2 regions of the Paenibacillus sp. VT-400 genome follow, and region 2 is predicted to be linked to the other one. Evidence: predicted binding sites of a transcription regulator. Region 2 holds the regulator's gene; the other holds the start of a gene.
What was found. Region 2 encodes LexA, which represses DNA repair genes until DNA is damaged. Its sites were predicted from a motif close to CGAACATATGTTCG; they were not measured.
Positions count from the first base shown of each region.

Region 1 (4,582 bases), 790 kb from region 2:
GGTACATACTTCCACGGTTTGCCGTCAGTCCAGCGATACCCGTGAATACCACAAGCCAGTACATAATTCTCAAGCTGGTCCATATCTTCACGAGTGATGGAACCATCACGCGGAAGCAGCAGATCCGTTTTGACACAACGAAATACATCCTCGTAACGCCAGTGGCGCCGAACAATATCCAGTGCGGAACGGATAAACTCGGATAATGGATGATGAAGTTCATTTCTTCTGCGGTCCAGAAAGACGGGTACGCCATAATCCCTGAATAGAGGTTCAGCTATATCAGCGTAGGTATCCAACTGACGAACAAGTACCGCCATGTCCCGATAACGCGCACCTTCGTTTTGCGCCAGACGCCGCATCTCACGCAGTGCTCCCTCCATCTCAGCTCGTCGGTTCTCCGCTGCAACCAGTCGGATTCCGGAATCAAGGCCATCACTTTTCCAACGAATTCGGCGGTCGAAACCAGCCTCCAGATGAGCAAGTCCCGGACGATCCTTGTATCTCGGTGGAATCTCCGAATCTAGCACGGTTATATCGCTCGGTACACCCAGTTCGTCAGCCATCCCTTTCAGGCGCGCATAGGCACTCGCCGTAGGATAGAACAGTTCCAGTTCTCCAGGCAGCGCACCATGATCATAAGGGCGATCCAATGTCAGGGCAATCGTCACGGATGAGGATTGCAACATCAGCCGACCAATCACACTCATCTCCTGTGGTGTGAATCCCTGAAAACCATCAATCCAGATCTGGGCATCCTGCAGCAATGCACTTTCCGACAAACGATCTGTCAGCTCGGTCAACGTGTCTTCATCATCAATATATAAATTGGTCAGTTCCTGTTCATAGTCACGATATATCAGATTCAAGTCATGCAACTTGTCCTCCAGAATCGGCGAAGTGGATGAGGTATTCCCTCCAGACATCCCTTCTTCCAGCAATGACGGATCAACTTCATAACGTTTAAATTCACTATATAAGTCATTTAATTCGCCTATAAAACCCAGCTGGCTGCCGGATGCACCAAACAGCTTTAATTCTTCCTTACGGCGCTGGATGACCTTGTAGAGCAACATCTTTTTGCCTTCGGCTCCGATCGGAATACGAGCAGAACCACCTGCTTCTTGCATTACACGATAGGCTAGACGGCGAAAGCCGAGCACTTCTGCACGCATGGTACCTTTAATTGCTCCAGAAGACACCAATGCCTGCTCTGTTCGAAAAGAACTCTGTTCGGGAACGAGCAAAATCAAAGGTGTGCCTTGCGGCTCCTTTTGAAGCTGGGATGTAATTTCCCGGGTAATCAGCGAGCTTTTGCCGCTGCCTGCCCGGCCAATAACAAAACGAACGGACATGTCTAATCCTCCAAACCACACGTACAAGATTTTAATTCCCAGTATAACATATCTGACTTGGTTCGGAACATACGTTTGCCACTATCCGGTAAAACCGGAGATCATCTCCGTTAACACAGCAAAACAGCAAAAAGCCCGCAGCTATCACACTGTGGACTTTTGACTTGATCTATACTTGATTGGAACGAAAATCAATCATACGATTAATTCTTTTTACTGCGCACTTCGAAAATAGCAAATTTCAGATAATGTCCTTCATCCACGCCCAAAATTTGTGGGTGATCCTTACCGGCTGCTTTCCAGTCGATCAAACGAAGCACTTTACCTGCATCTTCCGCTGCATCGGCAATCGTATCCAGGAAGAGGTCTGGACGCATGTGATACGAACAGCTGGCTGTTACCAAATATCCACCCTCATTGACCAGTTTCATTCCTTGCAGATTGATATCTTTATAACCGCGACATGCACCTTTAACTGCTGATTTCGTTTTGGCAAACGCCGGGGGATCGAGGATGACCACATCAAATGTTTTACCGCCAGCTGCAAGGGCTTTGGATGTATCCACTTTCTGTTCGCCTGCACGAGCACGTGCGGTACGTTCATCCAGCCCCTTCACTTGTTCACGCAAGTACTGGAATGCATCAGCAACTACGAATTCGACCCGGTCGGTGAAACCGTTCAGCTCCACATTTGTTCGTGCACTCTCAATGGCGTGCTCCGAAATATCAAGACATGTCACTTTTTTGGCTCCATACTTACAGGCATTCAACGTGAAGCTACCCGTGTGTGAGAAGCACTCCAGTACGGTAGCACCATCCCAATAAGGGAATGTAACTACCTTACCGCTTTTATTCACAGGCAAGAGCTGCTCCGTGCCATCCTGCTCGGTCGTTTGAAGTGTGATTCCACTCTTGTAGCCCCAACCCTTCATGAGCGGTTCAATGGCTGCACGATTCTCGCGTTGGTCGAAGAAGTAACCTGTCTTCTGCCCTTCCACGATATCCACTTTGATGAGTAGTCCATTCTCTGTAACCGTGACATGCCGTGGGCACTCTCCATACAGCGGACCTTTGGTCTGCTCCAAACCTTCCAGTTCACGAATTGAGACATCACTGCGCTCATATATGCCTTCCGGCTGCATTACTTCAATGAGTGCCTGTACGATGGCTTCACGGCAACGATCCATGCCAAGTGTAAGCAACTGTACAACGAGGATGCTGCCGAATCGATCAACGATTAATCCTGGCAGAAAATCAGCTTCGCCGTAAACGAGACGGTATGCCTCTCCATCCTGGATAAAACGTTCCCGGTGTCGCAAGCAATCGCGGAAACGCGCTGCAAAAAACGCGGTGTCCATCTGTTCGGACTCCAGCGGTTGATACGCTACAACCCTTACAGTGATCTGAGATGCAGGATTGTAATAACCTGTCGCCAGATAGCGACCTTGATGATTCAATACATTGACCAGATCTCCCGGTTCCGGGTTTCCGTCAACAGAGGCAATTTCATTGTTAAATATCCATGGATGTGCATGTTCAAGCCGCTTTTTGCGACTGCGTTCGAGTGTAACTGATGGCAAGGTAGATCCACTTCCTTTAATTTAATAGTTCAAAAGATAGGTTTGGTGCGGCGCGTAGGTGGCGTTTCGGTTACGAATCGATCTTCCGATCGCTGTTGTCTCCAGATTTTATTGATTCCCTTTTTTAAAGGGAAAATCCGGAGACAAAGGCGCACGCTTCGCTTCTTTAGATTCGATTTCGTCCCCTCCACTACGTTTGCACGAATCACCGTATCTTTCGAATTGGGGTGGCGCAATTAGGTGGCGCTACGGCGACGAATTGTTCCTCTGATCGCTGTTATCCCCAGAATTTTTTTGATTCCCTTTCTTAAAGGGAAAATCCGGGGATAAAGGCGAGCGCTTCGCTTCTTCGGTAACAATTTCGTCTTCTTCGCTACGTTTGCACGAATCACCGTATCTTTCGAATTGGGGTGGGGTAATTTAGGTCGCTTCCCTCTGAATTCCTTTAGGCTTGTCATGGTTGTCTTTTCTTACTCATAGGATGAGTTAAGGAACCGGACGGAAGGAATGATGTTTCTATGTTTAGAGATGTTATATTGCCCCTACTCTATGGGCTTATTATCTTTTTTGGTGGCATGAAGCTGATGGAAACGGCCTTGCAGCGCATGGCTGGGCCCATGTTGGCGGGTTGGCTCAATCGGGCTACCTCTGCTCCATGGAAAGGCATGGCCTTCAGTGCAGGCGCAACGGCCTTGTTACAGAGCAGTACTGCGGTCACCGTACTCACCATTGGACTGGCTAATGCCAGATTAATTACCTATGGACGCACACTTGGCATCATCCTCGGCACCAACATCGGGACATGCCTGACGACGGAGCTGGTGGGACTGCAGATCGGACGTGCTTCCCTTCCGCTACTCGTCCTGTCGCTAACGGGCTGGGCCATGTTTGTTGTTCTTGGTGAACGCAATCTGGCCGCTCCTGAACGCACGCGTCAGACTCTGTTTAACATCCAGTACAGCTTCCTCGCAGCTGCCGGATTTTCACTTGTTATGACAGGTATTCAGGTGATGCAATCCATTGCCTTACCCTTGCGGAGCATGGGCGTATTTCAATGGTTTCTCGACCGCTCGGCCGACAGCTTGTGGTGGGGCTTCCTGGCAGGTGCCTGTCTGACAGCGCTCATTCACAGCAGCGCAGCTGTCATTAGCATGGCGATTACGCTCGCAGCCACAGGGGTATTGCCTGTGGAGATCGGCATCGCCATTGTGATCGGGTCCAATGTGGGGACCTGCATCACCGCTGTGATTGCTGCCGCGGGCGGAGCATCCGCAGGCAAATTTGTCGCAGCCTCCCATGTTGTATTAAACATTGCGGGAGCGCTGCTGTTTATGCCGCTGATCGGCCAGCTGCATGCAGCTTCGGCCTGGCTGTCAGCGGACAACGGGGCACAGATTGCGCATGCCCAGACCCTTTTTAACATCACCAGTTCACTGCTCGCTTTGCCATTCTGTTACTTGCCAATCTGGCACAAAAAACCACCGGTCCACGCCCCCGCGGCGAAGTCACCCGTGGCTTGATGATCTGCCTGTCCAGACCCACAGAGCGCGCGGCTAACTGACTCGAACAATAATGCCGTTATACGTTAATGCCTAACTTGTTCAGGGCTACACGCAAGATATCATCGTTATTATCATATCCGCTCTG
Region 1 is NZ_LELF01000067.1:3,859,121-3,863,702, forward strand. Features, by position in the region: gene addB (helicase-exonuclease AddAB subunit AddB) at 1-1,355, opposite strand, end outside; gene EL84_RS27655 (class I SAM-dependent rRNA methyltransferase) at 1,559-2,935, opposite strand; gene EL84_RS27660 (Na/Pi cotransporter family protein) at 3,454-4,455, shown strand; gene EL84_RS27665 (NUDIX hydrolase) at 4,514-4,582, opposite strand, start outside.
Region 1: the regulator LexA is predicted to act here: its motif matches at 1,420-1,433, upstream of addB (helicase-exonuclease AddAB subunit AddB).

Region 2 (4,582 bases):
CGACGGATCTGGTTTTCCTTTTCCGAAGTTACCCGAGATAATAATCTCATCAAAGAAAGGAGTTAATTCAGGTACACCATCCAACTTCTCTTGTTGCAAAGCAGGACAACCGTTTGTTAACAGCAACAGTTTGTACTTTCCTTGTAACTGACGCAAGGTATCCATCGTTTCTTCGTATACATGAGGTCTGGATCTCCGTTCTACTCCAAACTGCGCGGCAAGTTGTTCAGCAAGATCTTCCCGATCTATACCCAACTTCAACAAGCCACGACGCCAGGATTCTTTACGGTAAACTGGAGCAAGTTGTTCCAACTGACGGAACTCAGGTTGATCCCCACCAGTAAAGTTAGCCCAAAGGCCTTCAAACGGATTGATTCCAATCATTTTAGTAAAAGGAAAGGTTTCATATGATTCATACAGTCCACGTGCCTCATTACGAACAGCTTCTTCAAGTTCTTCTGGTTTAACCCCAGACTCTTTCGCTGCGATTAGACAAGTCTCATGAAAAGCTTCTCGAACACTACGCTCATCCCATAATAAAGTATCATCTAGGTCGAACAAAATCGCTTTTAACGCCATTCCGATCATCTACCCCTTTATGCAATAATTACTTTTCGACGGTTTCCACGGTGATCTGGTGTGCTTTCGCAAATTTCAGCAAACGTTCTGCAATCGCATCTGTATCGTAACGGTTCAATAACTTGGTGAACACCCATCTTTTCCCGCGACTGTTATGTTCGATAACAACTGTACCTGGTTCAATTCTGAATTTGACGATATCGTCAACCCCAATTGAACGTTCACGATTACCCTTCGTCGTTATAATCCGATTACTGCTAATCTTGATGTATGGACGTCGAAGCATGAAGATGACTGCCAAAAATACGTAAAGCAGCATGGTCACCCAGTCCCAAGTTGTCATTGGAGCTTGCACAAGGAACGTGCTCATAAACAGATACAAAAAGGCGAGACCAATCAAAAATATAGGGAACAAAAGACTGCGTCCCTTAAAGACTTCTTCACCTGGTGTACCTGTGATTGGTTGACCACTTTTTTTGCGTTGCTGATTTAACTGCTTGGAATTTTTCTTAACCGTTCTCTCGAACGAACGCGACATGAGAATCCCCCTTATGTGTCTTTGTATCGGCTTACATAATTGCAAACCAACATTTCCCCCTATAAATTGCACACTCAAAATAACAGGAAGAAACCTAAATATCATAATGATATCATTAGGTTTCGTTAGTGTTTGAGTTTGCCTTGGTGGCCTTTGTCATTCTCATCATCAACAATCTCAATGGTATCCAGTTGTTGTCTGAAATTGCTGCGAATATTACTCAAATAAATCTCTCTTAGCTCGGCACGTTCAGCAAGCTCTTCCTCCGACAATCCAGTGGACTTTTGCTTACGAGCCAATTCGTTAATGCGTGCTACCAGACTATCTATATCCAAGCTTGTCCCCTCCAAAAATACAAAGTCATATTAACTTTGCCATTATAAAGGCTGCTTGTCAAGCTGACACGCGCTAACACTCATTGATGTGCATTTTATTCTGCAAATTGCGGTAGAGCTAGTACTTGTCCCACTTGGATGGAAGTTGTATGAAGTTGATTCACTTTCTTAATTGCTTCTATATAAATACGTGTATCCATATTCGTCGGTTTATGTTCCAAAGAAATACTCCATAATGTTTCCCCTTGTGAAACAGCTATCTTTCCTCCAAGCAGAACATCATTCTCATTGCCAGCAAAAACAGTTAAAACGGTGCTGCATCCAATAAATATAATCATAGAGGTAATGGCTACCTTTAACATCCATGAAGAAATCTTGAAACGCGCTAAAACCTTCTTGTAGTTCCCTATGTTAGACTTCACCAGTTCCGAATTGATTGGTTCATAAATGCTTTGATAAGTAGAATATCTCATTAAATACCCGCCTCCAAACGTTTGTTCCTATCTGTTGAAATCAATATAACACGAACACTTGTTTTGTTCAATAGATTTTTAGAACAATTGTTCGCTTCTTTTTTAGAAGGAACAATATCTTATTTCAAGTACTTTTGCAAAACATTTGCAGTATTATGCTCTGACTTTTGGACAATTTCTGTTCTATAAGTTAAAAAACACTGATTTAATGCTATTTTATTTAGAACTTATGTTTGTACGAACGGAGGTTCTATGTTATAATTTTCCCAAACGTTACTAAAATGGGGTTGATACGGTATGTCGAAGATATCCAGCAGGCAGCAGGCTATTCTGGAGTTTATACGAAATGAAGTCCGGTTGAAGGGGTATCCTCCTTCCGTACGGGAAATTGGTGAAGCGGTTGGACTGGCTTCCAGCTCAACAGTACATGGACATTTGGATCGTTTGGAGAAAAAAGGTTTGATCCGACGCGACCCTACCAAGCCAAGAGCCATTGAGCTTTTGAGCCAGGAAGAATCTGAGCATTCTCATCAATTTGCTCATAGCGTTGCACGTATTCCTGTTGTTGGTAAGGTTACAGCCGGGGTTCCAATCACTGCAACCGAGAACATTGAAGACTACTTCCCTCTTCCTACACATTATGTAGGCGAACAGAAAGTGTTTATGCTTTCGGTAGTGGGAGATAGTATGGTGGAAGCTGGAATCGTTAATGGAGATTATGTTATTGTCCGCCAACAGCAAACTGCTGATAACGGTGATATCGTCGTTGCAATGACTGAAGACGATGAAGCTACAGTGAAAACGTTCTATAAAGAGAAAGATCATATTCGCCTTCAACCGGAGAATGCGACCTTCGAACCTTTACGTTTGAAACACGTTAGTATTCTGGGTAAAGTCATTGGCCTTTTCCGAGATATTCATTAATATTTAACTTGAGTAACAAAACTAGATGTAATGAAATACGAAAGAGGTTGCCCTGATGAACAGGACAACCTCTTTTTTCATGTTTATGTTATTTTAGCGGCTAATTATTTACTTCGTTTCAAAATACTCTTGTGATGCGAGAACACATCAAAGCTCTGTTGTCCGTGATATGAGCCCATACCGCTCTCTCCTACACCACCAAACGGGAGATAGTGTGAAGTCATATGAGAAAGTGTGTCATTAATACATCCACCACCGAAGGATACTTGATTCAGAACCTGATCCTGCAGTTGCTCATCCTGTGTGAAGAGATATAGTGCCAATGGTTTTGGCCGGCGAACAATCTCATCCAGCATAGGATTCAGGTCACTGTACGTAAATACAGGAAGAATCGGACCGAAGATCTCTTCTTGCATGACAGCTGATTCCCAGTTCACATCACCAATTACCGTCGGCTCAATAAGCAACTGCTCACGTACAGAACGCCCACCAATTAGTGTTTTGCCATCTGTGAGGAATTTCGACAACCGATCAAAATTACGCGCGTTGACAATATGCGGGAAATCAGAGTTCTGTAACACATCATCCCCAAATTTATCTTTGATCTCTGCGCTAATCAGATTAATCAGTTCATCATGAACTTGTTCATGCACAAGCAAGTAATCCGGAGCGACGCATGTTTGCCCTGCATTCAGGAATTTACCACGAACAATACGTTGGGCCACCAGCTTCAGATCTGCATCACTATGGACAATAGCAGGACTCTTGCCGCCCAACTCAAGAGTTACAGGTCAAGTGCTCCGCAGCTGCCTTCATAACAATGCGACCAACACCTGTGCTGCCTGTGAAGAAAATATAATCAAACTTCTCTTTCAACAATGCTGTGCTAGCCTCAACTTCGCCTTCCATAACCGCAATATACTCCTGAGGGAAGATCTCCTGAATCAGATCATACGTCAGACGAGATACGGCTGGTGTTAATTCAGAAGGTTTGATAACTGCACAGTTACCGGCTGCAATTGCTCCAATCAGTGGACCAAAGGCCAGTTGGAAAGGATAGTTCCAAGGTGCAATTATAAGAGCCACCCCGTATGGTTCAGGGTAAATGGTACTCACCCCATCCGGCATAGCCGAATTGGTTGGGACTTGTTTTGGTGCAGCCCATTCCTGCAGGTGTTCTAATGCAAAATCCAGTTCACCCAGAACAATGCGAATCTCGGAACCGTAAGCTTCCGCCTCTGATTTGTTCAAATCTGCCCGAAGTGCATCTTGAATCCGTTGCTGATACTTTTCAATTCCTTTTCTAAGCTGTTGAAGCGCATTAATCCGATAATCAATATTTTTAGTTTGACCTGTATAAAAAAATGTACGTTGTTCTGTCACCAGTTGTTTTGCCTGATCCATATTAACATCTCCAATTAATTATTTAAAATTAAATTGTTCAAAATTCAATTAAAGTATACCTCTTCTATATGAAACTTTCAACATACAAATGAAACATCCATATTGTATGTATTTGAACGATGGTTGGAATTTTGAAAGAGTGAAAGCTAGTATTCCTTTCTATTTCGTGGCTATCAAGTTGCCTTATGAGGGTGCTATGTAAGTCTTTCATTCGATAGACAGTATCAGCTTACTGCGATAGTAGGTGAGTTCTGGCTTTAAACTCAACAGTCTTATGGAATACATCTATTATCGTAGCAGGTTATTCTAATGTCTGAGTAAAAGGATGA
Region 2 is NZ_LELF01000067.1:3,069,773-3,074,354, forward strand. Features, by position in the region: gene EL84_RS24120 (HAD family hydrolase) at 1-579, opposite strand, end outside; gene EL84_RS24125 (hypothetical protein) at 608-1,117, opposite strand; gene EL84_RS24130 (DUF896 domain-containing protein) at 1,243-1,452, opposite strand; gene EL84_RS24135 (LysM peptidoglycan-binding domain-containing protein) at 1,548-1,925, opposite strand; gene lexA (transcriptional repressor LexA) at 2,223-2,849, shown strand; gene EL84_RS32760 (aldehyde dehydrogenase family protein) at 2,954-3,625, opposite strand; gene EL84_RS32765 (aldehyde dehydrogenase family protein) at 3,627-4,253, opposite strand.